One region of the Pseudarthrobacter sp. As-47 genome, then DNA from elsewhere that is predicted to be linked to it. Evidence: predicted binding sites of a transcription regulator. Region 1 holds the regulator's gene; the other holds the start of a gene.
What was found. The regulator HrcA, encoded in region 1, represses chaperone genes, less so after heat shock. The targets are predictions, from matches to a motif close to TTNGCACTCGNNNNNNNCGAGTGCNAA.
Positions count from the first base shown of each region.

Region 1 (9,367 bases):
GCTGGAGAAGCTGATGCTCAACGACGCCGCCCTGGTCTACGAGCCCGAAACGTCCGCCGCCCTTGGCTTCGGCTTCCGTGTTGGCTTCCTGGGCCTGCTCCACCTTGAAATCACGCGCGAGCGGCTGGAGCGCGAGTACAACCTGGACCTGATCTCCACCGCCCCCAACGTGGAATACGAGGTCACGCTGGAGGACAAGAAAGTGGTCCACGTGACCAACCCCAGCGAATACCCCTCCGGCAAAATCTCCGAGGTCCGTGAGCCAATGGTGGCCGCCACCATCCTGGCCCCGAACGAATTCGTCGGAGCCATCATGGAGCTCTGCCAGAGCCGCCGCGGTGTGATGGGCGGCATGGACTACCTGTCCGAGGACCGGGTGGAAATCCGGTACCGCCTTCCACTGGCCGAGATCGTGTTCGACTTCTTCGACATCCTGAAGTCCAAGACCCGCGGCTACGGTTCCCTGGACTGGAAGGCCGACGGCGACCAGGTGGCCGACCTTGTCAAGGTGGACATCATGCTCCAGGGCGAGCAGGTTGATGCCTTCTCCGCCATCACCCACCGCGACAAGGCCTACGCGTACGGCGTCATGATGACCACCAAGCTGCGCGAGCTCATTCCCCGCCAGCAGTTCGAGGTGCCCATCCAGGCGGCCATCGGCTCCAGGATCATCGCCCGCGAAAGCATCCGCGCCATCCGCAAGGACGTCCTGGCCAAGTGCTACGGCGGTGACATCTCCCGTAAGCGCAAACTGCTGGAAAAGCAGAAGGAAGGCAAGAAGCGCATGAAGATGGTGGGCCGCGTCGAAGTCCCCCAGGAAGCCTTCATCGCTGCGCTCACCACAGACGAGTCCAAGGACAAGGCCAGGAAGTAGTGGTTACAGCGGCCGGCAGTGCAGGAGGACCCTGCAGTGCCTAGCGTTCTTCCCCTGGGCGACCCGGCGCCGTCGGACGGTCTGCTGCCCCGCCAGGCAGCCGACGGTGCGGCGGACCGGGCATTCGGGCTCTATGTTCACATCCCGTTCTGCGCCGTCCGCTGCGGCTACTGCGACTTCAACACCTATACCGCCACGGAGCTCGGTGGCGGCGCCTCGCAGGATGCCTATGCCGCCACCGCGGCCTCGGAAGTGTCCCTGGCGGCCAGCATCCTTGCAGAATCCGGCCTCCCCGCGCGGCCGCTCAGCACAGTGTTCTTCGGAGGCGGCACGCCAACCCTGCTCCCCGCGGAGGACCTGGCCCTGATCCTGGGGCGCGCCATCGACCAGTGGGGCATCGAGGACGGCGCCGAGGTCACTACGGAGGCCAACCCGGACTCGGTCACCCCGGAATCCCTTGCCGTCCTGAAGGAGGCCGGGTTCACCCGGATTTCGTTCGGCATGCAGTCAGCCGTTCCGCACGTCCTCAAGGTCCTTGACCGGACCCACACGCCCAGCCGCGTGCCGCAGGTAGTGCAGTGGGCCCGGGACGCCGGGCTGGCCGTCAGCCTGGACCTCATCTACGGCACGCCGGGGGAGTCGCTGGACGATTGGCGGTACTCGCTCGAGACCGCCCTGTCCTACCAGCCGGACCACATCAGCGCTTACGCGCTGATTATCGAGGACGGGACCAAGCTCGCGGCACAGATCCGCCGTGGTGAAGTTCCGGGGATCGACGACGACGACCACGCCGACAAGTACGAGCTCGCCGATGAATTGATCACCAAAGCAGGCCTTGCCTGGTACGAGGTCAGCAACTGGGCCCGCACGCCCGGACAGGCCTGCCGCCACAACCTCGCCTACTGGCGCGGCGACGACTGGTGGGGGATCGGGCCCGGAGCCCACTCGCACGTGGGCGGTGTCCGCTGGTGGAACGTCAAGCACCCCACTGCCTACGCCGGACGCCTTGCACAAGGAATGTCACCGGCGGCGGGGAGGGAAACCCTGGATTCGGAAACCCGGAATATGGAGCGGGTGATGCTTGAGGTCCGCCTCCACTCCGGCCTCGAGATCGCTTCGCTCGGCGCCACAGGGCGGCGCGAGGTCGCCGGGCTGATCGCGGAGGAACTGGTGGATCCTGCCGCCGCTTTCGCGGGATGGCTGGTCCTCACGCTGAAGGGCAGGCTGCTGGCGGACGCGGTGGTGCGCCGGGTCCTGCCGGACTAGCAGTTTGTAGGCCGGGAACCGGTGCCGGGAGCCGGCGGGGACTACTTGATCCAGCGCAGGTTGTACGGGTAGCGGTGCGGCTGGCCCTTGTTGACATGGATGCCGGCTGCCACGGAGAAGCAGGTCAAGGCGATCCAGATGAGGGTGGCAATCACGGCAAAAATGTTGCCGACCACCGGAACAAACACCAGGATGTTCGCCACCACAGCAGCGATGGTGGGCGGCAGGCTGAAGTTGAGCGCTTCCTTGGACTCCTGCGCCGTGAAAGGGCCCCGGTCCCGGAAAATCAGGTAGATCAGCAGAGCCGGAACGCAGCCCAGGATTCCGCCGAAATGGGCCATGGTGGCCCACTGCCGGTCCTCGCTGGCTGTCAGGGGCAGCGCATTCGCCGGAACGCCATGGTATTCCGAACGGCCCTGGCCGCCCTGGGTGTCCCTGTGATCGCGTGCGTTTTCTGCCACAGTCTGTTCCTTCTGAAAGTGCAATGGAGATGGCTAAGAGTGCATAGAGGTTGCGCCAGCCTGCAACTACCGCAGGTTCCGCACTACCAAGAATACTGGCTGGACGCCCAGAAGTTGCCTTGGGCTCCAGGCGCAGCGGCAACGGGGTACCTGTCAGGGAACCGTGAGGAAATCAATGACTTCCTCTACCCTCCCCAGCAGGGAGGCTTCCAGGTCCGCGTAGGTGCGGACCGCACCCAGCAGCTTCTGCCACCCGAGACCGATGTCCTCCTTGGTGGCATGGGGCCAGCCGAACGCGGCGAGGATACCGGTCTTCCAGTCCTGCCCGCGCGGCACCACAGGCCATTTTTCGATGCCCAGGACAGCCGGCCGGATCGCCTGCCAGACGTCCACATAGGGGTGGCCTACGATCAGCACGTTCCCGGCAGCACCCGGCGAGGCCATGACGGCGTCCGCGATGCGCGATTCCTTGGAGTCCGGCACCAGGTGGTCCACCAAAACTCCGAGGCGCCGGCCCGGTCCGGGCCTGAACTCGGCTACCGCGCCGGCAAGGTCGTCGATGCCGTGGAGGGGTTCGACGACGATGCCTTCCACCCGAAGGTCGTCTCCCCAGACCTTTTCCACCAGTTCGGCGTCGTGCTTTCCCTCAACCCAGATCCGGCTGGCCTTGGCGACCTGCGCCCGCTGGCTGGCCACCCGGACCGAACCCGAGGCTGTCCGGCCGGCTGCAGCGGCGGGAGCTTGGCGGGGCGCCGGCGGGAGGAGCTTGATAGCCTGCCCTTCGAGGAGGAAGCCGAACCCCAGGCGGAAAGACCTGGACTTGCCGCGCCTGTCCTCGAGTGCCACCACATGCATGCCGCCGGACTTCTCCACGCGGGTCACGGCGCCCACCCAGCCGGACTGGACGTCCTCCAGCACCATTCCGCGCTCAACAGGCACTTCAGGCAGGGCAGCCCTGGACGGAGCGGACATGTCCTGGGGTCCCCAGTTCTGGTAATGCATTGATTCACTCCGCCTAGCGCTCGATCACAGGTCCGGAATTTCGCCCGGAGCGGTACCAATGCTAGCAACGGGCAGAGGCATAATAGACTGTTAGCACTTGGGCATGTCGAGTGCTAAACGATGGGCGGCACAGCGCGGGCGGCGCTGCCGCCCCAACCCTGGATGGAGGTGGAGTGTGAGCGAGCCACGCAAACTTGAAGTACTCCGTGCCATCGTGGAGGACTACGTCCATTCCCGCGAACCCGTGGGATCCAAAGCCCTGGTGGAGCGCCATCATCTCGGTGTGTCCAGCGCAACCATCAGGAATGACATGGCAGCACTGGAGGAAGAGGGCCTGATCACGGCCCCGCACACCAGCGCCGGGCGGATTCCGACAGATAAGGGATACCGGCTCTTCGTGGACCAGATCTCTGCCGTCAAGCCGCTCTCCCCGGCGGAGCGCCGCGCCATCCAGTCCCTGCTGGAAGGATCGGACGACCTGGACGATGTCCTGGACCGCACTGTCCGGCTCCTGTCCCAGCTGACCAACCAGGTTGCCGTGGTCCAGTACCCTCACTTGAGCAGGGCCCTGGTCCGGCATATCGAATTTGTCCTCCTCGCCCCGCGAAAGGTGCTGGTGGTGTTGATCGCCAACAGCGGCAAGGTGGAGCAGCGCGTTATCGACGTCGGCCAGGACCTGGGGGATGACGCCTTGGCGGGCCTGCGGGCACGCTTCCTCGGATCGCTTGCCGGAACGCCGCTGAGCCAGCTCTCCCAGTCCCTGCCTGCCGTGGTGGCCACGGCTGCCCCGGGGCAAAGGCAGGCGGCGCAGGCCCTCGCTATCGGCCTGGAAGCCCTGGCGCAGAGCAGCCGCGAGGAACGCATGGTCATGGCCGGCACAGCGAATTTGGCGCGGTCCAACGTGGACTTCCCACTGAGCATCGGCCCGGTGCTGGAAGCCCTGGAGGAGCAGGTGGTCATGCTCCGCCTGCTGAGCGAGATGGCGCAGGACCACCGCGGAGTGGCTGTCAGCATCGGCCGCGAGAATCCCTACGACGGACTGGCCGAGGCATCGGTGGTGGCCACCGGCTACGGCCCGGACAGCGCAGCAAAGATCGGCATTCTGGGACCAACACGCATGGACTATCCCACCACCATGGCCGCGGTCAGGGCCGTCGCCCGCTACCTTTCCCGGATCCTGGGCCCCTGAGGCCCGGCCGGGACCACTGGACACCCACAGCATTTCCAGCAGTCCAACTGCAGGCAGTACAACAAGGAAGAGATACGAACTTTGAGCAGCCACTACGACGTCCTTGGAGTCTCACCGGAGGCCACGGGAGAAGAGATCAAGAAGGCCTACCGCAAGCTGGCACGCACCCTGCACCCGGACGTCAACCCGGGTGAGGATGCGTCGGACCGCTTCAAGGCAGTAACCCACGCCTACGAAGTCCTGTCGGATCCCCAGAAACGCCGGGTCTACGACACCACGGGCAACGAAAACGGGACGGACAACGGCTTCGGCGGTGGCGGATACGCCGGCCAGGGGTTCGCTTTCCAGGACATTTTCGACACCTTCTTTGGTGCCGGCGGTTCCACCGGCCCGGCCTCCCGGGTGCGGCGCGGGCAGGACGCCCTCATCAGCGTCCGGATCGAACTCCGCGACGCTGTCTTCGGTGTGAACAAGAAGCTCGATGTGGACACCGCCGTCACGTGCCCAACCTGTGAGGGTTCCTGTTGCCAGCCCGGCAGCCATCCTGAACGCTGCGACATTTGCGGCGGCAGCGGCCAGGTCCAGCGCGCCGTCCGTTCCATCCTGGGACAGGTCATGACGGCAGCCCCGTGCGGAACCTGCGAAGGTTTCGGCACCGTCATCAAGGACCCGTGCACCGAGTGCAGCGGCCAGGGACGCATCCGGAGCCGCCGTTCGCTGACCATCAAGGTTCCCGCCGGCGTTGCCACCGGAACGCGGATCCAGCTTTCCGGCCAGGGCGAGGCAGGCCCGGCCGGCGGACCGTCCGGTGACCTTTACGTTGAGATCCGCGTGAACAACGACGCCACCTACGTACGCGACAACGACGATCTCCACGCCACCCTGCACATTCCGATGACGGCGGCCGCCCTGGGCACCGAAGTGAGCCTGGAAACGTTCGACGGGCCACAGGAAATCGACGTCAAGCCCGGGACCCAGTCCGGTGAGATCATCACTCTTCGTGGACTTGGCGTCACCCACTTGCGCGGTTACGGCCGCGGTGACCTCAAAGTGCATCTCCAGGTTGAGACGCCCGCCAAGCTTGATGCCGCACAGGAAGAGCTCCTGCGGCAGCTGGCCAAGATGCGCGGTGAACAGATCACAGAGGGCAAGCTTGCGGCCAGCGGCGGCATGTTCGCCAAGCTCCGGGACCGGCTCGGTAACCTGTAGCGGTGAGCAACCCTGTCTTTTTCACCCCGCCCGGGTCCCTGGACCACATGGTGGCGGGGCAGGTCTTCGTCCTCGAGGGGACCGAGGCGCGGCACGCCGTCACGGTCAAGCGGCTCACCCCGGGTGAGCCGCTCGACATCGTTGACGGAGCCGGAACGCGGATGAGCGGACGGGTGCTTGCGGCCACGCCCGCACGACTGGAGGTGGAGTGCGCCTCAGTGGCTGTTGAGGAGCGGCCGTCCACGAGGCTGGTGCTGGTGCAGGCCCTGGCCAAGGGCGACAGGGATGAACTCGCCATCGAAACGGGCACTGAACTCGGGATCGACGCCGTTATACCCTGGCAGTCCGAACGGTCCATTGTGCGGTGGAAGGGCGACCGGGCGGCCAAAGCCCACGCGAAGTGGCAGTCGGTGGTGGCGGCGGCAGCAAAGCAGGCGCGCCGCGCGTGGGTCCCCGAGGTGCGTCCCGCCGTCGACACCGCCGCGCTGGCCGGCCTAGTGGAGGCCGCGGGGCTGGCAGTCATCCTGCATGAGGACGCCGTGCGCCCCCTGCGCGCGGTTCTGGAAGCCTCTTTGGTCGCGGACGGAACGGAACCCCGTGAAGTGCTGCTGATCGTCGGGCCGGAAGGCGGCATCAGCCCCAGGGAAGTGACCAGGCTCTGCGGGAAAGGCGCCGTCACCGCCCTGCTGGGGCACCATGTCCTGCGCTCGTCAACGGCCGGACCGGCCGCCGTCGTGCTTGCCAGCGACATCCTGGGCCGGTGGACCGCCCCCTCACCCTGACCAGCCAGGCGTGTCCCGGCCGGGTAGGCTACCGGACCTTGAAAGCCCGCGAATCCTCATTCTGGTCCGGCTGATCCCCGGTACCGGCCTGTGCCACCTTCAATTCGTAGTCCCCGGCCGGAAGTGTGAGGGCCAGCGTAAACAGTCCTGCCTGCCCTGGCTCGGCGGCCGCCGTCGTCTCCCCAGTCAGGAACGGGACCTTGCTTCCGTCATCTTCCGTCCGCAGGATCTGCCAGCGGAGCTTGCCTCCGGACAGGGTGCTGCGGCCGGTGATCTTGACGCTCCCGGCCGCCACTTCTGAGTTCTCCTGCGGATCAATGATCCAGACTGGGGCCACCATGCCGGCGGCCCTCGTCATAAGGTCACCCAGCTGGATATGGCCGAAAGCAACGTAGTCCGTGTGCCCGTCCACCAGGATCCGCACGCGGATCTGCTGCCCGGAATCGATAAGCCCTGAACTGGCCGCAGCAGCGCTGGCCGTATACACAAGTTGCTGGACAGCGCGGCCGGCCATATCGGCGTCGAGGTTGCTGTTGAAGGCGTCCTCAGACACATCCACCGTGATGACGTCCTTGCCGGAGATGGACGTGGCCAGCTTGCCGGGATTCTGCCAGGGGGTGAAGAAATCCGGGTCAAGGGGCTTGTCCGACATCATGGCCCGCAGGGCCCTCGTTACCGGATTCTCCTGCTCAGGCACATCCCTGAATTCCCGGTAAAGGAAGATGCTGCTGTTGCTCCGGCCAATCCAGTAGACCGGGGCCTTGTTGGACGACTGCGTGGTTTCGAGCGGCGCGCTCGTGGAAGGCGCGGTGCCGGTGGCGGCAGGGCCAGAGCCCAGAAGGGTAGTGGGGGAGGGGTCCGGCTCGGCCAGGCAGCCCGTCAGGAGCGGAGCCGCCAAGAGAACCACTGCCAGGACGGCAGGGCGCACAATGCCGCCACGTCGTCCTGCCCTGCGGGGCGCAGCAGATTCCGGCACGTTTGTTGCCTGTCCTTCCATGAATGGCTGGCCGCTCCCCAAGCGGCAATCCAGCAGCGGCTGGATTTCCAGCATGGCACAGGGCCCGGAGCTGAAAGGCCGGATACGGGCCTCGGGGAGGAACTGCAACGGGAACGATATGAGGCCGATATGAAGTTGATACCTAATGGCGGAACGGGCGGCGCCGTCCAGGCTTCCCGAAGGGTCTTGCCGTTCCCCTTTTCAGAGGTTGATGGGGTCCTGGCGTAAGATGGAAGGATCGCTGGTCGAGGCGCAACCGGTCCATCGTCGAAGGGCCCTGTCGCCGGCCGCCAGCAGCGGGAATTGTCCGGTACTTTGAGGGGATCACGGGCCTGCGGGCCACCACTATGACTGAATCAGCGAATGGCAAGCGCCGGCTCAACACGGGAGAAGGCGCTGCGGGGGAATTTCCCCATTCCCTCCCCGGCAGCCGGACCGAGGTAGTCCTTTTCGACAACTCCGACCAGATGGTCCAGTCCCTGGGCAGCCATGACGAGGCACTGCGGTATATCGAGGAACAGTTTCCGGCCGTCAACTTCCATGTCCGGGGCAATGAGCTCTCGATTACAGGGCCTGCCAGCGACGTTCCCCGCATCATGCGCCTCCTCCACGAGGTCCGGGGGCTCGTGGCCCGCGGCACGGTGATCAGCCCGGCGGTGCTGCAGCAGCTTGTTGCACTGCTCCGTACCCAGTCCCTGCAAAACCCCGTTGACGTACTGACCCACGACATCCTGTCCAGCCGCGGAAAAACCATCCGCCCGAAGACGCTGAACCAGAAGACCTACGTTGACTCCATCGACACCAATACGGTGATTTTCGGCATAGGTCCGGCAGGTACAGGCAAGACCTACCTCGCGATGGCAAAGGCTGTCCAGGCACTGCAGCAAAAAGAGGTCAGCCGCATCATCCTGACCCGCCCCGCCGTTGAGGCGGGAGAGCGGTTGGGTTTCCTCCCCGGGACCCTGAGCGACAAGATCGATCCGTACCTGCGCCCGCTCTACGATGCACTGCACGACATGATGGACCCCGAGTCCATTCCCCGGCTGATGGCAGCAGGCACCATTGAAGTGGCGCCCCTCGCCTACATGCGCGGCCGGACGCTCAATGACGCCTTCATCATTCTTGACGAGGCCCAGAACACCACGCCGGAGCAGATGAAGATGTTCCTTACCCGGCTTGGCTTCGGATCCAAGATGGTGGTCACCGGGGACGTCACCCAGGTTGACCTGCCCTTCGGCACCCGCTCCGGACTCCGCATCGTGGAGGAGATCCTCCAGGGCATCGAGGGCGTCAGCTTCTCGGTCCTCGACGCCGCAGACGTCGTCAGGCACAGGCTGGTGGGTGACATCGTCAACGCTTACAGCATCTGGGATGAAACCCAGCGCAGCCGGGTAAAACATTCGGCCGGCGCCGCTAAACGGGGGGAACACGCGTGAGCATCGAGGTCAACAATGAATCCGGCGTCCAGGTGGACGAAGCGGAAATCGTGGCATTGTCCCGGTACATCTTTGAACAGCTGTATATCCATCCGCAGGCTGAACTGTCCGTCCTGCTGGTGGACGAGCCCGCGATGGAGAAGCTTCACAT
Region 1 is NZ_CM177088.1:2,295,090-2,304,456, reverse strand. Features, by position in the region: gene lepA (translation elongation factor 4) at 1-874, shown strand, start outside; gene hemW (radical SAM family heme chaperone HemW) at 911-2,140, shown strand; gene AC4BCK_RS10650 (DUF4870 domain-containing protein) at 2,182-2,601, opposite strand; gene AC4BCK_RS10645 (DUF3097 domain-containing protein) at 2,755-3,603, opposite strand; gene hrcA (heat-inducible transcriptional repressor HrcA) at 3,779-4,792, shown strand; gene dnaJ (molecular chaperone DnaJ) at 4,874-6,001, shown strand; gene AC4BCK_RS10630 (16S rRNA (uracil(1498)-N(3))-methyltransferase) at 6,004-6,783, shown strand; gene AC4BCK_RS10625 (GerMN domain-containing protein) at 6,812-7,759, opposite strand; gene AC4BCK_RS10620 (PhoH family protein) at 8,128-9,216, shown strand; gene ybeY (rRNA maturation RNase YbeY) at 9,213-9,367, shown strand, end outside.

Region 2 (19,592 bases), 1.4 Mb from region 1:
CCCACCGTGCATGATGGGAACCATGGCCAGGAAACCCGTCGCGCGAGATGCAGTCCTCGATGCTTTTGAAGAGCTCCTTATCGACGTGGGAGAACGGGCGGCCACCCTCGATGCGGTCGCCAGGCGGGCCGGTGTCTCCAAGGGAGGCCTGCTCTACCACTTCCCCAACAAGGAAGCACTGATCACGGCCACCCTCGAGCGGCTGGACCAGCTGGCGGGGGAGGATCTCGCTGCGATGGCAGACGCAAAGGAGGGCGCCGCCGCGTACTTCATCCGGTCATCCCTCTGGTCCGACACCCCCATGGACCGCTCCTTCGTTGCTGCCACTCGCCTGGCGGAAGTGGCGCACGAGGAGGCACGGCGCCGCTTCGCCGCCATCCAGCAGCACTGGCTGGACCTCATCGGGAAGGACGTGGGCACGGCAATGGCCAAGGCGGTGCTGTACATGGGGGATGGGCTGTACTTCAATGCCATGTGGGAGAGCGGGCCCTCCGGCAACCCCGGGAACAGGCGGGAGGACGTGGAGGAGCTCCTGGCGGCAGTGGAGCGGCTGAGGGGCTGACCGGCATTTGCCCGCGGGCCCGCAGCGTAGGAGAATTGCTCCATGTGTGGGCCGTCACCGGCAACCACAAACACTACAAATCAATAGCCTTTGATCTGCGGCGGGAGAGTTCTGCCAGAAGGTACACGCAGGCGCCGTAGGAGCAATACCTCCCCAGGAATCTCACAGGCCCATGTACCGCCGCGGCGAGGCAACTCTGGAAAGCAGCAGGCTGTCGGCTTTGAGATCCGGTCCCGGAAATCCAGGCAGCTGTGCTCACCGACGGTGCAAGCGGGACCGGCCCAGGCCGGCCACGCGGAAACTCTCAGGTCCAATACAGAGCGGGGAGGGACACGAATCGATGTGGCGTACTCTGCGCCGCCCTATTTATGGAGTTCCTCGTGACTGTATCTCCGGCCTCCGCCGCCCCGGCCGCCACCACACCTGCTTCTGCCGAACCCGTTTCTGCCGCAGCCTTCGTTGACCGGCACATCGGCGCAAGGCGCCAGTCCGACGTCGACACCATGCTCAAGGCAGTGGGTTACGACACCGTGGACGCGCTGGTGGATACCGCCGTCCCCAAGGACATCCGGCAGGATTCCCCGCTGGAACTGGCAGGCGCGCTGAGCGAGGTGGAGGCCCTCGCGGAGCTCCGCAGGCTGGCCGCCAGGAACAAGACCGCCGTGCAGATGATCGGCCAGGGCTACTACGACACCGTGACGCCGCCGGTGATCCGCCGCAACATCCTCGAAGGACCGGCCTGGTACACCGCCTACACCCCGTACCAGCCCGAGATTTCCCAGGGCCGGCTCGAGGCGCTGCTCAACTTCCAGACCATGGTGCAGGACCTGGTGGGCCTGCCCATCGCCAACGCCTCCCTGCTGGACGAAGCCACCGCCGTGGCCGAGGCCGTGCTGATGATGCGCCGGGCGAATAAGTCCACCGGACAGAATGCCGCTGCCCGCGACGGTAAGACTGTGCTGGACGCCGACTGCCTGCCGCAGACCATTGCCATTGTGAAGGGCCGCGCCGAAGCGCTCGGCTTCGAGGTTGAAGTGGCGGACCTTTCCCAGGGACTGCCGGACGGTGCCATCAACGGGATTGTCCTGCAGCAGCCCGGTGCTTCCGGCCGGGTCTGGGACCACTCCGCGGTGATCGCCGGGGCCAAGGAGCGCGGTGCGCTGGTCACGGTTGCCGCCGACCTCCTGGCCCTCACCCTCATCACCCCTCCGGGCGAGCAGGGTGCGGACATCGCCGTGGGCTCCGCCCAGCGCTTCGGCGTCCCGCTGTTCTACGGCGGCCCGCACGCGGCCTACATGGCTGTGCAAAAGGGCCTTGAGCGCTCGATGCCCGGCCGCCTGGTGGGCGTTTCCAAGGACAACGCCGGCGTCCCGGCCTACCGCCTTGCCCTGCAGACCCGCGAGCAGCACATCCGCCGCGAGAAGGCCACGTCCAACATCTGCACCGCCCAGGCGCTGCTCGCCATCGTGGCCTCGATGTACGCCGTCTACCACGGCCCGGAGGGCCTGAAGGCGATTGCACTGTCCGCCCATACCCACGCCAGGAGCCTGGCTGCGTCCCTCAAGGCCGCAGGCCTCGATGTGCTGCATACCAGCTTCTTCGACACCGTCACCGTTTCGGTGCCGGGCAAGGCTGCCGGAATCGTCGCCGCTGCCGAGGCAATGGGCATCAACCTGCGCAGCATCGATGCCGACACCGTCGGCTTCTCAACCGATGAAACCACGACGCCGGACATTGCCGGCCGCGTCCTCGAAGCCTTTGGCGTGGACACCCCCGGCGTCCCGGCCACGGCGAAAGGCAACGCAGCCTTCGCGCTGGACACCGCCGTCGAACGCTCCACCGATTTCCTGCAGCACCCGGTGTTCAATACGCACCGTTCCGAGACCCAGCTGCTGCGCTACATCCGCCGCCTTTCCGACCGGGACCTGGCGCTGGACCGCACCATGATCCCGCTGGGGTCCTGCACCATGAAGCTGAACGCCACGGCCGAGATGGAAGCCATTTCCTGGCCGGAGTTCGCCTCGATCCACCCGTTTGCCCCGGACTCCCAGACTGCGGGCTGGCGTGAGCTGATTGCGGGCCTGGAGGCGGACCTTGCCGAGATCACGGGCTATGACCAGGTGTCCATCCAGCCGAACGCCGGGTCCCAGGGTGAGCTCGCGGGCCTGCTGGCGATCCGCGGCTACCACCACTCCCGCGGTGACCAGCAGCGCAACGTCTGCCTGATCCCGGCCTCGGCGCACGGCACCAACGCCGCGTCCGCGGTCCTGGCCGGGATGAAGGTTGTGGTGGTGGCCACCGCTGCGGACGGCACGATCGACCACGCCGACCTGGAAGCGAAGATCGAGGCCCACAAGGACGTCCTCTCGGCCATCATGATCACCTACCCGTCCACCCATGGGGTGTACGACTCCGATGTCCGTGAGGTCTGCGACGCGGTCCACGCCGCCGGGGGACAGGTGTACGTTGACGGTGCAAACCTGAACGCTCTTGTGGGCCTGGCGCAGCCGGGCAAGTTCGGCGGCGACGTCTCGCACCTGAACCTGCACAAGACCTTCTGCATCCCGCACGGCGGCGGCGGACCCGGCGTCGGACCGGTTGCTGCCAAGGCACACCTGGCACCCTTCATGCCCGGCAACGCCGCCACCTGGACCGAAGGCAACGACGTCCCCATCTCCGCCTCCAAGTTCGGATCCGCGGGCGTACTGCCCATTTCCTGGGCCTACGTGAAGCTGATGGGCGGCCAGGGCCTGACCGAGGCCACCAAGTCCGCACTGCTCGCTGCCAACTACGTGGCAGCACGGCTGAACGACTTCTTCCCGGTCCTGTACACCGGCGAAGCCGGCCTGGTGGCGCACGAGTGCATCCTGGACCTGCGCGAACTCACCGCCCGCACCGGCGTCACCGCGGAGGACGTGGCCAAGCGGCTCATCGACTACGGTTTCCACGCCCCCACGCTGGCTTTCCCCGTGGCCGGCACGCTCATGGTGGAGCCCACCGAGTCCGAGGACCTGGGGGAGATCGACCGCTTTATCGAAGCCATGATCGCCATCCGCGCCGAGATCGACCAGGTGGCGAACGGTGACTTCACTGTGGCGGACAGCCCGCTACGGAACGCACCGCACACCGCTGCTGCCGCCATCAGCAGCGACTGGGACCGGGCGTACCCGCGCGAGCAGGCCGTGTTCCCGGTGAAGTCACTCAAGCAGGACAAGTACTTCCCACCGGTTGGCCGCATTGACGGCGCCGCCGGAGACCGGAACCTGATTTGCTCCTGCCCGCCGCTCTCCGAATTCGAAAACTGAGGACGCCTGCCATGGCTGAGAAGCGCACCGCCCTCTATGACGAGCATGCCAAGCTCGGTGCCTCCTTCACCGACTTCGGCGGCTGGCAGATGCCCCTGAAGTACAGCTCCGAACTGGCCGAGCACCACGCCGTCCGTAACGCCGCCGGCCTGTTCGACCTGTCCCACATGGGCGAGGTCTGGGTCACCGGGCCGGAGGCCGCCGCGTTCCTGGACTACGCGCTGGTGGGTAAGATCTCGGCCATGGCCGTGGGCAAGGCCAAGTACTCGCTGATCTGCACTGAGGACGGCGGCATCATCGACGACCTCATCACCTACCGCCGCCCTGCGGCGGACACCGCAGGAGACGGGACCGACCGCTTCCTGGTGGTTCCCAACGCAGGCAACGCCAAGGTGGTGGCCGCGGCCCTGGCCGAACGGGCCGCCGGCTTCGATGTCACCGTGGACGACGCCTCCGCGTCCACCCCGCTGATCGCCGTCCAGGGTCCCAAGGCACAGGAGCTGCTGCTGCGCCTTGTACCGGCTGCCCGGCACGGCCTGGTCACGGAGCTGAAGTACTACGCCGCCGTGGAGGTTCCGTTCCTGGTGGGAGGCGCCGGGCAGGAGCTCCTGCTTGCACGTACCGGCTATACCGGTGAGGACGGCTTCGAGATCTTTGTGGCGAACAACGACGCCCCCGCCCTGTGGCAGGCACTCGCCGCCATCGCGGAGGACGGGGAGCTGACGCCGGCCGGGCTGGCTTCGCGCGACTCCCTCCGCCTTGAAGCGGGGATGCCGCTGTACGGGAACGAGCTCTCACTGCAGGGTGACCCCTTCGCCGCAGGCCTGGGACCCGTCGTCGCCCTCTCCAAGGAAGGCGACTTCGTGGGAAAGGCCGCCCTGGCCGCCAAGAAGGAGGCCGGGGCCGGCTCCTCCGCAGGCCGCAGGCTTGTGGGACTCAAAGGACTGGGCCGGCGCGCCGGCCGCGCACACTACCCCGTGCTCAAGGACGGCAAGCCCGTAGGCGAAGTCACCTCCGGGCAGCCCTCACCCACGCTCGGGTATCCGATCGCCATGGCGTACGTTGACGTTGAGTTCACCCAGGCCGGCACGGCATTGGACATCGACCTCCGGGGCAAGGCGGAGCCGTTCGTCGTCGTCGATCTCCCGTTCTACAAGCGCGCCACGTAGGTGCACCCGGCCTGACTTACGTCCGGGGACGCCGGACCGGACATTTTCCGCGTGCCCTGGGCCCACGCCGTCAGGGTTCCCTGGCCGAGCTTGCGAGGTTAGGGAGACGGTGGGGAGCACGCTTTCGAAAAGTCCGGCTCCGCCGGCCCCTCGCGGTCCTGTCACCTTAGGTGACGGCGTAGGCGGCTGGGCGGATTCCGGAGGCGGGCGTCTAAGGGAGCGTCACGTCCGCTTAGCGGGCGTCTTCGCGACCGAGCCCGCGGAGGAATTCGGCCGGTCGCACCCAACCCACCACGAACTCTTTAGTTAGGAACCACCATGGCTGTTGGCGTCTTTGATCTTTTTTCGATCGGGATCGGACCCTCGTCTTCTCATACTGTGGGGCCGATGCGGGCTGCTGCTGTGTTTGCGGAGGAGTTGAAGGCTTCGGGGGTGCTGGCGGGGGTGGCGTCGTTGCGGGTGGATTTGTATGGGTCGTTGGCGGCGACGGGTCATGGGCATGGGACGATGACGGCCATTTTGCTGGGGTTGGAGGGGTTCCATCCGGAGCTGATCTTGCCCGGTGAGGTGGAGGAGCGGCTGGCCGCGATCGCTGAGACCGGGACCCTCCAGCTCGCTGGTGCGGTGGCGTTGCCGTACGGGGTGAAGGACATGGTGCTGCGGCCCTTGACGGTCCTGCCCAGGCATACGAACGGGATGACGTTCACGGTCTCCGACGCGGCCGGCGAGGTACTGCATGCGGCGACGTTCTTTTCGGTGGGCGGCGGGTTCATTGTCCGTGAGGGTGAGGAGGACGCGGCGCTGCTGGAGCTGGAGGAGTCCAAGAAAGAGCTGCCGCTGCCGTTCCGGACCGCTGCGGAGCTGCTGGAGCATTGCCGGGAGACGGGCCTGGGCATCAGCGATGTGATGCGGGTGAACGAGGAGGACAGCCGCACCCCGGGGGAGATCCGGGCGGGGCTGCTGCATATCTGGTCGGTCATGGAAGGCTGCGTGGCCGCGTCCCTGAAGCGGGAGGGTGTGCTGCCGGGCGGGTTGAAGGTCCGGCGCCGTGCCCCGGACTGGTATGACCGGCTGCGGAAGGAAAGCGCCCGGCCCGGCGGCGCCGGTGACGAGAATGGGGCCGGGGACGAGTTCCATGATCCGAAGTATTGGCAGGAGTGGGTTAATTTGATTGCTCTTGCGGTGAATGAGGAGAACGCCTCCGGTGGGCGGGTGGTGACGGCGCCGACGAACGGGGCGGCGGGGATCATTCCGGCGGTGCTGTATTACGCGCTGCATTTCGCACCCGGGATGGAGAACGCGTCCCAGGAGGACCGCGACGACGTCGTGGTGCGTTTCCTGCTCGCCGCGGGCGCGGTGGGGGTGCTGTACAAGGAGCAGGCGTCGATTTCTGGTGCCGAGGTGGGGTGCCAGGGCGAGGTGGGGTCGGCGTCGTCGATGGCCGCTGCGGGCCTGGCTGAGGTGATGGGCGGGTCTCCGGCGCAGGTGGAGAACGCGGCGGAGATCGCGATGGAGCACAACCTGGGGTTGACGTGTGATCCGATCGGCGGGCTGGTCCAGGTCCCGTGTATCGAACGGAACGCGATCGCGGCGGCGAAAGCGATCAACGCCGCGAAGATGGCGCTCTGGGGCGACGGGTCCCACCGCGTCTCGCTGGATGAGGTGATCGTGACCATGCGCGAGACCGGCAAGGACATGAGCTCCAAATACAAGGAAACGGCCATGGGCGGCCTCGCCGTCAACGTCGTCGAATGCTGACAGCTTGAACCTTCAGTTGTGGACGGCAGCCCACCAGTTCAAGGTGGACGCAAAGACCAGCCACGCAATGTAGGGGAGCAGCAGCAGTCCCGCGGTCCGGCTGATGGGGCCGAAGTAGAGGACCGTCACCGTGACCGCGGCGATCAGGGCCACGATAATGGCCATGGCCAGCCACAGGGCGGCCGTGCCCATAGCGGGATAGAGGCCGAAGAACACCGGAGTCCAGGCGAGGTTCAGGCCCAACTGGACCGCGTAGGCCGTCAACGCCGGCCTGGTCTTGGGAGCCCTCTTCCGCCACACGAGCCACGCAGCCACCGCCATGGCTGTGTAGAGCAGGGTCCATACCGGGCCGAAGAGCCAGTTGGGCGGCGACCAGGGCGCCTTGTCAGCCGTGGCATACCACCCGTCCACATTGTCAACGGTGGAGAATCCGCCGAGCCCGGCCACCAGGAAGGATGCCACCAGGAATCCGGCCAGCACCGCTGCCTGGACCCGCGCGCTGTACGGCTGGCCGCTTCCATCCGGCGGGGATGACAACTCTTCACGGTTAGGCTGCATGCCTCCACCCTTGCCAACCGGTCCACCCGAGTCAAGGGCACGGGCCGCGGCAGGCACGGGCCGGCTGCTGAAAAGCCGTGGGGGCTTCAGGCTTTAGACTTGAGGCTGCATGTCCGCACGCAGACACGAGTACCGAAACCGCGCACGAAACCGATTGGACACGGCCCCCTTGCGAGAATTTACCGCACGTTTTGCCACAGCCGAAGAGATTGAAAACTGGGACAAGCACGTCACGGCCAACCCCAACGGCGGCAACATGCTGCAGTCCGCCGCTTACGCTTCGGTAAAGAACGGCAGTGGCTGGAAAGTCCGGTTCCTGGTCCTCGAAAACGGTGGATCGGCCAGCTACAACCTGGTGCTCGAAAAGAAATTCCCCGTGCTGGGCCGGCTGTGGTACCTCATCAAGGGACCTGACCTGGCGGCGGCGGCGGACCTCAAAGCGGCGCTGGAGGCCTGCGCGGCTTTCGTGCTCAGCCGGAAGCTCAACGTCTTCACCATCAAGATCGAGCCGGACATCCTTGACTCGGAGGAAGCCCAGGCACACCTGAAGGTGGCGGGCCTGGCCAAGGCGCCCAACATCCAGTCCAACGACTCCACTGCGCTGCTGGATATCTCCGGCCCCGAAGAAGTGGTGTTCAAGGCCATCTCCTCCCGGGCGCGTAACGCCATCCGACGGGCCGAGCGGGAAGGCTGCGAAGTGGTCCGCAAGGAACACGGTCCGGAAACCTACCGGGCCCTCTATGACCTGATGGCGGACACCGTCAATGCCAAGGGCTCCATGCCCCTGCGCAGCTACGCGTATTACGCTGCGTTCTGGGACGAATTCTGCAACCGCGGCCAGGGCAACTTCTTCTTCACCTATGAAGACGGGAAACCCAGTGTGGGAGCCTTCGTCATCAACTACGGTGCCAAAGCCACCTACAAGGACGGCGGCTCCACCCAGAACCGCAAACAGTACGGCGATTCGCACCTCGTCCAGTGGGCTGCCATCCGGCGCATGCAGGAGCTCGGCTGCACTGAATACGATTTCTGCGGCACCCCGCCGGCCTCACAGATCAAGGACAAGAGCCACAATCTCTACGGGATGGGCATGTTCAAGACCAGCTTCACCAAGACTGTCACCGATTTTGTCGGCTGCCACGACTACGTTCTCTCGCCCCTGAAGCACCGGCTCTGGGTCAAGGGAGCAGAGAAGGTGTTCCGCCGGATCGAAACTGCCCGCACCGGCCAGCAGTTCTACTGACCCGGAAGACCGGCCGCAGCTGACTGCCCAGCCACCCGCCGCCGGGCCCCGCCCACATCCTGCCTATGCCAGCCCCCATCCGTGAAGAAGGTAATCCCTTGACTGCAATATCCGCCGCCGACCTGGAGTTCGCCATGCTCAGCGACGCCGAATTCGAGCAGTTCGCGCTGAAGCACCCACAGAACAGCTTCCTCCAGTCCCTCGACTTCGCCCGGTTCCAGCGTGCCCGGGGACAGCAGGTTGAACTTTTCGGAGTGCGCCGCGACGGCGAACTGGTGGCGGCCGGCAAACTGAACTACACCACCACGCGCCTCGGCTACACGGTGTGCGAGTGCGCCAAGGGCCCCCTGATGGACTACACGGACCCTGGACTGGTGCGCGCCGTCGTCGAACTCCTCCGCAAACGCGCAGCGGAGCGGAAAGCCGCCGAGCTCCGGATCTCCCCGAACCTCAGGTACATAGCCCGCGATGCCGACGGCGCGGAACACCCCGAAGTGGAGGACAACAGGCCGCTGGTGGCACAGCTCGGCGGGCTGGGGTTCCAGCACCAGGGGCTGGACATGAACTTCGTGAACGTGAACTGGATGTTCATCAAGAGCCTGGAAGGCATCCAGGACGCGGAGGAACTGATCATGGGAACCAGCTACCGCACCCGGAAGGCCATCCGCAAAGCGGAAAAGAACGGTGTTTTCCTGGAGCAGGCAACACTGGAGACCCTTGATGAGTTCTACGGCGCCCTAAGCCGGGCCGGCGACGAAAAGGGCTTTGTCTACCGCGAACGCGCCTACTATGAACAGCTGCTCCGCACCACGTCGGCCGAGTTCACCAAGCTCATGATGGCCAAGATTGACATTCCCGCCTACCGGAAATCCATTACGGAGCGGCTGGCCGCGGAATCGGAAACCGCGGCAGAGCTCCGCCGCGAGGTGGAGGAGACCGGCAGCAAGAAAAAGGCCAACCGGCTCAAAGTGGTCCAGGGCCTGGTGGACAGCTACGAGCGAAGCCTGAAGGACATCGAACGTTTTCCGGATTCGGTTGGCGTTGCCACGGTGGCCGCCATCCACTTCGTCTGCTACGGCGACGAAGTGGTCTGCGTCATCGGCGGCACCGTGCAGGACTACATCTACTTCAACGGAGCCACCTCGCTGTACTGGGGGATGATGCTCCACGCCCTTGAGAAGGGTTACCCGCGGTACAACTTCTACGGTACGTTCGGCATCTCCGGCCAGGACGAGGAAGGCCACGGCGGCTACGAGTTCAAGAAGGGCTTCGGCGGCGAAGTGTTCCAGCTCGTGGGCGACTTTGTGATGCCTGTCCGCCCTGCCGTGTTCCGCGCCAACAGGCTTGCCCGCGCCGCAGCGGGGGCCGCCCGCCTCCTGCTGGGCAAGCTGCCCCTGCGGCGCTCCGCCTGACGCGCTCCGCAGCACACACGCTGCACACCACCACAACGGGAGGAGGGACCCATGACCGACCGGCCTGACTATCCCGGCGGCGGATCACCAAAGGCAACGCCATCACCGAAGGCACCGCCGCGCACGGACGGCCTGCCCAAAACCGAGCCTCTGACCCCCTCCCAGCTGCGGCAGAATGCTGCGGCGAAAAGGATGCTGCGGCGCCTGGTCCAGGGCGAGAACCCGCCCACTGCTCCCATGAGCATCGTGGACAGGCTCACCGGCAGCCCCTATGCGAACCCCATGATCCAGGTGGGCGGCGTGGACACGTCCGCCCGGAAGACCCTGGACTTCGCGCTGCACCTGGCCGAAACCATGTTCCGCTACGGTGCTGGTGCCCTGGAGGTTGAAACCAGCATCATTGCCGTCACGGCGGCGCTGGGCCTGAAGAACATCGAAGTGGACATCACCAACCAGTCGGTGGGCATCAACTACGCGCCCAAGGACCAAACCCCCATTGCGCTGCTGCGGGTGGTCCGGTCCTGGACCAACAACTACGCAGGCCTGGCCAAGGTCCACCAGCTGGTGACGGACATCGTTGCGGGGGGAGTGGGGCGTGACGAGGCGATCCGCAGGCTGGATGAGGCCATCACCAGTCCCAAGCCGTTCCCCCGCTGGATGGTGACGGCGGCGTTCGGGGTCTTTGCCGCAGCGTTCGTTGCTGTGCTGGGCGGCGGGCCGGTGTCCTCCGCCATTGCGTTCGCCGTCAACATCGGCGTGAGCCTGCTGGCCCGCCAGCTGGGCCGCTGGCGCGTGCCGGACTTCTTCACCACCGCCAGCTGCTCCTTCGCGGTGACCCTGCTGGCTCTGCTGTTGTGGCAGTTTGGGCTGACCACCTCTCCGGCGATCGTGGTGGTGGGCGGAATCCTCCTGCTCCTGCCCACAGGCCGGCTGGTCTCCTCCGTGCAGGACGCCATCAACGGCTTCCCCGTGACCGCGGCGGGGCGGTTCCTTTCCACCCTGCTGACCTTTGGTGCGCTGGTAGCGGGCATCGCCGTCGCTTTTGTGGTGGGCCAGCTGACCAGCATGCAGGCAATCGACGTGACGCAGACCTTCCCGCCCGCCTACGACCTGTGGGTGCTGGTGATCCTGGTTGCCGTGGCGGTGATGGCCATCGGGGTGACCGAGCAGACAACCTGGCAGCTCCTGCTGCCCACCGCGGCGGTGGGCGTCGCGGGGTACCTGGTCCTGCTGGGCGGCGGCCTGCTGGGCATTGGCGACCGGTTCTCGCCGGCCCTGGCTGCCGTGGTGATCGGCCTGCTCGCACGGGTGGTCGCTCTGCGCATGGGCGCACCCCAGCTGGTGGTGGCGGTGCCGGCGGCACTCATCCTGCTGCCCGGCCTCACCATTTTCCGCTCCATGTACGTCCTGACCATCGAGGAAGCCGAGATCCTGCTCGGCGCCGGCGGGATGCTCAACGCCGGTGCCATCGTCCTGGGAACTGCCGGGGGGATCGTGCTGGGCGATACCCTCGCGAGGCCGCTGACCCGCAGCCTGGCCAGCAACGAGCGGCGGCGGGCCCGCCGCCGCTGACCGGGCCGGCCTGGATCTGTCCTCCTAGATCTGACCTACGGGCAACTTCTTCTCGGCCTGGAAGACGTCCTCGACGCGGCCCCTGGCCCAGTAGCCGGACAGGGACACCTGCTTGCGGTCCAGTCCGCGCTGGACGAACAGGACATCCCGGAGTGCCTTCATGTACCCCCGCTCGCCGTGGGCAAAAACGTCCACCCTCCCCGCGGGCCAGTCAGCCTCCGCAACGGCCTGCACCAGGAGGTTGCTTTGGCCGGCGGGGACACCGCGGCGGAAGAGCCAGTGCAGTTCCAGCCCGGCCGGTGCGGCAATCGGCTGGATGTCGGCGTCGGAATCGACCTCGAGGAACGCGACGCCGGCCGCTTCCGCCGGCAGGGATTCAATGCAGGCGGCGATGGCGGGCAGGGCCGCCTCATCTCCGGCGAACAGGTACCAGTCGGCTTTGGGGTCCGGGTTGTACGCACCCCCCGGGCCGGTGAAAGTCAGGGTGTCGCCTGGCTCGGCCCTGGCCGCCCAGGGGCCAGCCAGCCCCTCGTCGCCGTGGACCACAAAGTCGATGGCAAGTTCGCGGGCCGCGGTATCCACCCAGCGGAGGGTGTATGTGCGCGTGAAAGGCCATTGTTCCCGGGGCATGGTTTCCCGGATGCTCCACAGATCCAGGGGTGAGGGATACGGGACCCCCGGCTGCGGAAAGACGATCTTGACGTACCGGTCAACAAAGCCGTTATTGACGAAATCGGCGAAACCGTCCCCGCCCGCGACAATCCGGACCATCTGCGGCGCCAGCTGTTCCCGGCGGACCACCGTGAGGTTGACCTGGGGGCGGCTTTTCTTGCTGGCGCTGGTGGAGGCGGGAACAATGCTCATAAGGCAAGCCTAAGCTAGGGCACCGCCGGAAGCTCCCAGGTTACGTCCGCGGCCCCCTGCTCCCGCAGGAGCTTGTTGACGCGGCTGAACGGGCGGGAGCCAAAGAAACCCCGTGACGCGGACAAGGGGCTGGGGTGCGCGCTGGACACTGCCGGGACCCCGGGCAGCAGCGTGCGCACGCTCTCGGCGTCCTTCCCCCACAGAACCGCGACCAGCGGCAGGGGTGACCCGTCCGGTGCCCGCCGCGCGCCCAGCGCCTCGACGGCCGCCGTCGTAATGTCTTCCCAGCCCTTCCTCCGGTGGGATCCCGCAGATCCCGCCCGTACCGTCATCACCCGGTTCAGGAGCAGTACCCCCTGCCCGGCCCATGCGGAGAGGTCACCATGCACCCTCGGCGGGATTCCCAGGTCGGCCTCCAGCTCCCGGTAGATGTTCGCGAGGCTCCTGGGAATGGGCCGGACGTGCGGGTCAACGGCGAAGGACAGCCCGACGGCGTGCCCCGGCGTGGGGTAGGGGTCCTGTCCCACAATCAGCACCTTCACGTCCGCAAGGGGCTGGCGGAAGGCCCGCAGGACGTTCGACGGCGCCGGCAGGACCCGGTGACCGTCCGCCACTTCGCCTGCCGCGAAGCGAAGAACGGCGCGAAGTTGGGCGTCCACGCCGGAGAGTGCGGCGGCCCAGTCCGGGGCCATCAGCTCTGCCAGCGGCAGCTGCGCCAGCCCGGCGAAGCCGGTGCTGCCTGCAGGTTCCTGCTCCAGCTCAAACAAGGCGTCCAATTCAAACATCAGTCCATTCTTGCAGGCGGCGGGAGGCGCCGGCCGGACCGTACGGTGTGTGCGGCGGGGCTATGCGCAAATGACAATGGTGTTGTTCGTCCGTAGCATGGGGGTCAGACATTTTACGTAACCAGCTAAGGAGAGTGCGCCGTGGCGGAGCCAGCTCGGGAGCACCTGCCGGCGCAGGAACAACGGAACGCCCTGCTGGCGGATTTCACCCTGCGGGAGTCGCCGCTGAGCGAGCGGGACCAGCAGATGCTCGCCCTGGAGCGGCAGTGGTGGAAGTATGCGGGCGCCAAGGAGCAGGCCATCAGGGAACTGTTCGATCTGTCCGCCACGCACTATTACCAACTCCTCAACGCCCTGATCGACACCGAGGATGCGCTGGCGCATGACCCCATGCTGGTCAAGAGATTGCGTAGACTACGTACTTCGCGTCACCGTGCACGCACTGCACGCCGACTGGGGTCCGACGCATAAGACGCTCACGCTGAGTCCTCAGCAGCTACACACAAGGATGTCTCTCTCCCATGACCAAATACGCCCGCGATGAATTCGACAAGGTCCCGGAGACCGCGTCGCGACAAGGTGTACACCGCACAGCCTCCGCTCCGGCGCGGGTCCGTCTCTGGCCCATCCTGACTGCGGGGATTGCTGCGCTGGCCATCGGCGTGGTTTCTTTCCTGATCCTGCCCAGGCTCGGATTCGACGGTCCGGCAACCCAGGCGTCGTCGAGCCTGGAAGCAGCACCGCTGGCCGGAACCGGATCGACTCCGTCCGCCGCGCCGGACCCGTCAGACGTCCCCTCCACCGAGCCTGAGCCGTCGCCTTCCTCCGAACCTGCCGGCGCGGCAGGAAACGGGACATCGTCCAGCCCCCAGAGCACTGCGCAGGCCGCAACAGTGGATAAGGCCCAGGCCGTGGCGGTCTACAACGCTGCCGGAACTGCCGGGCTGGCCAGCCGCGTGGGCGGAACCCTGCAGACGGACGGGTGGACACTGGGCCAGGTAGGCAACTGGGCAGGGGCACCCCAGCAGGGCTCCATCATCTTCTACGCGGGAGCGGCGCAGGAGGCCAACGCGCAGGCCCTCGCGGAACTTGTGGGCGTCCCCACCGTGGTGGAGAGCACCGAATTCCAGGTTCCCCTGGTGGTGGTGCTCGGCCCCGGATACCGGTAGGCCGGGGTTCCCAACAGGGCGCCTCACGCCACATCCGCACGGGTGAAGGCCGGGGTCACGCCTGAATAACGTTTGCGGCCGGCCATGCTGTGCCCCGGCGCTGCCGGCGAGCATTGGCTAGAGTGAATTCCGGGCTTCGAGCCACGGCGGCACCGGCGCAGCATCCCGGACCTAACGGAAAGAGTGGTCATCATGGCACGAGGAACCGTCAAATGGTTCAACGCGGAAAAAGGCTACGGCTTCATCACCGTTGACGGCTCCGGGGACGACGTTTTTGTCCACTGGTCCGCCATCCAGGGCGAGGGCTACCGCGCACTGGACGAGGGCCAGCGCGTGGAACTCGAAGTTGGCGAAGGCGAGAAAGGCCCGCAGGCCGAAAGCGTCCGGCCGGCCGAGTGAAGCACCCGTTTTCCTCCGCTGCACCCATCCGTCCGTTGTTCGCCGCAGCCCTCTGCGGCACTCTCGCCCTTACCGGCTGTTCCGGGGTGACCGGAAACGCGCGCACGGAACCGGCGGAGGCCTCAGGTGACGGCACGCTGCGGGTCGGCCTCATCCTGGACAACACCGGTGCCAACAGCTTCCTGAACGGTCCCCAACTTGCTGCCGCCAAGCTTGCCGTCAAGGAAATCAACGCTGCCGGCGGGCACAAGGGCCGGCCGGTGGAACTTCTCCCCGTTGAAACAGGCCAGGACACAGCGTCCCAGGCGCAGTCCCTGGTCCAGGCCACAGCGGATGTGGTCATTGGCCCCACCGACTCCAGCCACGCCTCCGCAGCCGTCGACATCCTCTCCAGGGCGCGGACGCCACTGATTTCGCCTGCCAACACCGCGGCCGGGCTCAGCAGCATAGCCAGCGGCGGATACTACTTCCGGACGGCCGCCGCCGATGTCGCGCAGGGACCCGTGCTTGCCAAGCTCGCCAAGGACGCCGGCGCCGCAACCATCTCCGTGGTGTACCAGGAAGGCTCCTACGGCAGCGATGTCTCCGCGGCCGTCTCCGCGTCCGCTGAACAGGCGGGCCTGGACGTGTTGTCAGCGGTGGGCTTCACACCGGGTGACGCGGGATCTGCGGCTGCCTCAATCCGCGAGGCGCAACCCGACGCCGTGATCCTGGTGGCCCGTGACGGCGCGCAGGGCGCCCTCGCTGAGCTCAACAACGCCGCCCTCGCAGGCTCAAGGCTTATCCTGAGCGACGGCGCCTTCAGCCGGTATGGCTCCCGGCTGGGAACCAGGGCCCTGGACGGTGCACGTGCGGTTGTCCCGGGGCAGCTTCCCTCGGCAGGGTTCCAGGAACGGCTGCTGGGCATCGATCCGGCCCTGAAGGACGTGTCCTTCGCAGCGGAGACGTACGACGCCGTGACCCTTGCCGCGCTCGCAGCGGCCAAGGCCGAGGACGACTCCGGGCGTTCAATCGCCGCGAGCCTGGTCTCGGTATCCGGCGGGACCGCTGGCGGAACAGGCCCGGCTGGAACGGCACCATGCGCCAGCTATAAAGAATGCCTGGCAGGCAAGGCGTCCGGTGCGGACATCAATTACGACGGCGAATCGGGCCCACTTGCCTTCGATGCCAACGGTGACATCACCTCGGCCGCCTACACGGTGTTCACATACGGCGCCGACAACAATCCCGCGGCCACCGGCGTTGAAACGGCAGGCCGCACCGCCGGCTGATCGCCCTCGGCGAAGACGCGCCCGCCAGGACGCTTTCCGCTTGTTATTCGCTTGCACTCTCACGTGGGGAGTGCTAATTATTGAGTTAGCACTCTGACGTACCGACTGCTAAGCAAAGCGTGGCTTCGGCCGGCGGCGCCGGCAGCGGTCGAGGAGCGAAGAAACACCTAACTGGAGTGAGACCCACACCCGAAGGCATACAGAGGCCGCCGGAAACGGGTCGTCCGTCGCGGGCACTGCAGCGAAGGTTCATTCTTAACGACTGTCCCGAAAGGACTACTGCCGTTATGGCCAAGATCATTGCATTTGATGAAGAGGCACGCCGCGGCCTTGAGCGGGGCCTGAACATCCTCGCCGACGCCGTTAAGGTCACCCTCGGCCCGCGTGGACGCAACGTCGTCCTCGAGAAGAAGTGGGGCGCCCCCACGATCACCAACGATGGTGTTTCCATCGCCAAGGAGATCGAGCTGGACGATCCTTACGAGAAGATCGGCGCCGAGCTGGTCAAGGAAGTTGCCAAGAAGACGGACGACGTCGCTGGCGACGGCACCACCACCGCCACCGTCCTGGCACAGGCACTGGTGAAGGAAGGCCTGCGCAACGTTGCTGCCGGCGCCGACCCGCTGTCCCTCAAGCGCGGCATCGAGAAGGCCGTTGAGGCCGTCACCGCCGAACTGCTGAACTCCGCCAAGGAGATCGAAACCAAGGAAGAGATCGCCGCCACGGCGTCCATCTCCGCCGGTGACGAGGAAATCGGTGCACTCATCGCCGAAGCCCTGGACAAGGTGGGCAAGGAAGGCGTCATCACGGTCGAGGAGTCCAACACCTTCGGCCTGGAGCTTGAGCTCACCGAAGGCATGCGCTTCGACAAGGGCTACATCTCGGCCTACTTCGTTACCGACGCTGAGCGCCAGGAAACGGTCCTCGAGGATCCGTACATCCTGATCGTCAACTCCAAGATCTCCAACGTCAAGGAACTGGTTGCTGTCCTGGAAAAGGTCATGCAGTCCAACAAGCCGCTGCTGATCATCGCTGAGGACATCGAGGGCGAGGCCCTGGCCACCCTGATTGTCAACAAGATCCGCGGCACCTTCAAGTCCGTCGCCGTCAAGGCTCCGGGCTTCGGCGACCGCCGCAAGGCACAGCTTGCCGACATCGCCGTCCTCACCGGCGGCCAGGTCATCTCCGAGGAAGTCGGCCTGAAGCTGGAAAATGCCGGCCTGGAACTCCTGGGCCAGGCACGCAAGGTTGTTGTCACCAAGGACGAGACCACCATCGTCGAGGGTGCCGGCGACGCCGACCAGATCGCCGGCCGCGTTTCCCAGATCCGCGCCGAGATCGAAAACTCCGACTCGGACTACGACCGCGAGAAGCTGCAGGAGCGCCTGGCCAAGCTGGCCGGCGGCGTTGCAGTCATCAAGGCCGGTGCCGCAACGGAAGTTGAGCTCAAGGAGCGCAAGCACCGCATCGAAGACGCCGTGCGCAACGCCAAGGCTGCCGTTGAGGAAGGCATCGTCGCCGGTGGCGGCGTGGCCCTCATCCAGGCCGGCGCCAAGGCATTCGCCAACCTGCAGCTGTCCGGCGACGAAGCAACCGGCGCCAACATCGTCCGCGTGGCCATCGACGCTCCGCTCAAGCAGATCGCCTTCAACGCCGGCCTGGAGCCGGGCGTTGTGGTGGACAAGGTCCGCGGCCTGCCCGCCGGCCACGGCCTGAACGCAGCCACCGGCGAGTATGTCGACCTGCTGGCCGCCGGCGTCAACGACCCCGTCAAGGTCACCCGCTCTGCCCTGCAGAACGCGGCTTCCATCGCTGGCCTCTTCCTCACCACCGAGGCAGTTGTTGCCGACAAGCCGGAGAAGAACGCTGCTCCTGCCGGTGGCGACGACATGGGTGGCATGGGCGGTATGGGCGGCTTCTAGCCACTCCTGCCGGGACCAGTCCCGCTAGACACGAATGTGGCCCCCTCTTCGGAGGGGGCCACATTCGTGTCTTACCGCAGGGTGTTACTTGGCGCTGGCCAGCATTCCCTCAACTTCCTTCTTGAATGCGTCAGCGGCCGCCTGGGGCGTGAGGCGGTCGTAGAGCACCTCATCGGTGTAGCGCTTGATGACGTTCTGCACGCTGCCCGCGCCTACCGGCGGAACAGGCGGCGCATCCTTGATGTCGGGTGCGATGTCCTTCAGGAAGCCCACCACCGTGGTGTCGGCAGGCTTCAGGGACGGCGTGATGCTCTCAACGATGTCCGTGTTGGTGGGAACGCCGCGGTCCGTCATCAGGATGGCCCCGGCCTCCGGGCTGTTGGCCAGGTAGTTGATGAAGGTGGACGCGGCTTCCGGGTGCTTGGAGCGTGAGGAGGCGGACCAGAACATGGTGGGCTTGTAGTACATCCCGTTCTCAGCCGCTGAACCGTCGACGCTGGGTGCACGGAGCATCTTGATGCTGCTCCCGGTGGTGGACTCCAGGGACCCGAGCTGGTTGGTCCACCACCATGCCATGCCCACCCTGTTGGTTCCGAAGAGGCTCTCCTCGAGTCCGGCGCCGGAGTCCTCTGTGGCCACCGTGGCCGGCGGGCTTGCCTTGGAGTCGCGCTGCTCCTTAAGCCGTTCCCAGAAGGACGCGGCCGTGGCGGTGTCGAAATCGAGCTTGCCGTCCTGGGAGTACAGGTTCTCCCCGTGCTGGCGCAGCCAGATGATCAGGTCGGCTTCATTGCTTCCGTAGGCTGCGCCGTAGTTCTTGCCGTCTCCGGCGGCGCTGATCTTTGAGGCTGTTGCCATGAATTCCTCCCACGTCCACGTGGTGTCATCCGGGATGGGAACATTGGCTGCTTCGAAGACTTTGGTATTCGCCATGATGACATAGGCGTTCTGGCCGGTGCTGAGTCCGTACTGGGCGCCGTCGTACTGTCCCGAAGCCAGGGCTTCCTCATCCAGCTTGGACGTGTCGATACCGCTTTGCTTGGACAGGTCAAGGAGTGCCCCGCGCCCGCCGTATTCCGCGATGTACTTCTGGTCCATCTGGATGACGTCCGGCGCATCGTTGGCGGCTGTCTTGGTTGCCAGCTTGTCCCAATAGCTGCCCCACTCGCCTGGTTCGGATTCAATCTTGATGTTCGGGTGTTCCGCCTCGAAGGCGTCGATAACCTTCTCAGTCTGGGCGTTGAGGTACTCGTTGCCCCACCAGGCAAACCGGAGGGTTACTTGCTCGTTGCTCTCAGAGCCTGAAGAGGTGCCGCAGCCTGTGGCGAGGAGGGAGAGTGCAACGGCTGCGGCGCCGAGCTGGAACTTCCTCCGGCTGAGGGTTGGGATCGTCATTGATGTGCCTTCCTGGTGCTGAGGGCGCTTTCCGTTGGCTGCCGCGGCACAGTGCCCGGGCTCCGGTGAGAAAACGCTTTCTCGGTTCAATACAGCGATTGTGCCTGCCCGGCTCTCTCCGCGTCAAGTACTTTCGGTAACCGCTTTCCAAGCAATGGCCGCGGGCGGACTCCGGTTTGTCGTGCCCGTCTGGCAGGATGGACCGGTGACG
Region 2 is NZ_CM177088.1:927,523-947,114, forward strand. Features, by position in the region: gene AC4BCK_RS04330 (TetR/AcrR family transcriptional regulator) at 23-562, shown strand; glycine riboswitch at 654-752, shown strand; gene gcvP (aminomethyl-transferring glycine dehydrogenase) at 931-3,867, shown strand; gene gcvT (glycine cleavage system aminomethyltransferase GcvT) at 3,879-5,036, shown strand; gene AC4BCK_RS04345 (L-serine ammonia-lyase) at 5,355-6,794, shown strand; gene AC4BCK_RS04350 (TspO/MBR family protein) at 6,807-7,352, opposite strand; gene AC4BCK_RS04355 (lipid II:glycine glycyltransferase FemX) at 7,462-8,595, shown strand; gene AC4BCK_RS04360 (peptidoglycan bridge formation glycyltransferase FemA/FemB family protein) at 8,661-10,007, shown strand; gene AC4BCK_RS04365 (threonine/serine exporter family protein) at 10,059-11,579, shown strand; gene AC4BCK_RS04370 (siderophore-interacting protein) at 11,604-12,443, opposite strand; gene AC4BCK_RS04375 (uracil-DNA glycosylase) at 12,458-13,228, opposite strand; gene AC4BCK_RS04380 (DUF3263 domain-containing protein) at 13,370-13,699, shown strand; gene AC4BCK_RS04385 (LytR C-terminal domain-containing protein) at 13,750-14,397, shown strand; gene AC4BCK_RS04390 (cold-shock protein) at 14,590-14,796, shown strand; gene AC4BCK_RS04395 (ABC transporter substrate-binding protein) at 14,793-16,067, shown strand; gene groL (chaperonin GroEL) at 16,355-17,989, shown strand; gene AC4BCK_RS04405 (ABC transporter substrate-binding protein) at 18,074-19,381, opposite strand; gene AC4BCK_RS04410 (ribonuclease HI family protein) at 19,587-19,592, shown strand, end outside.
Region 2: the regulator HrcA is predicted to act here: its motif matches at 16,153-16,179, upstream of groL (chaperonin GroEL).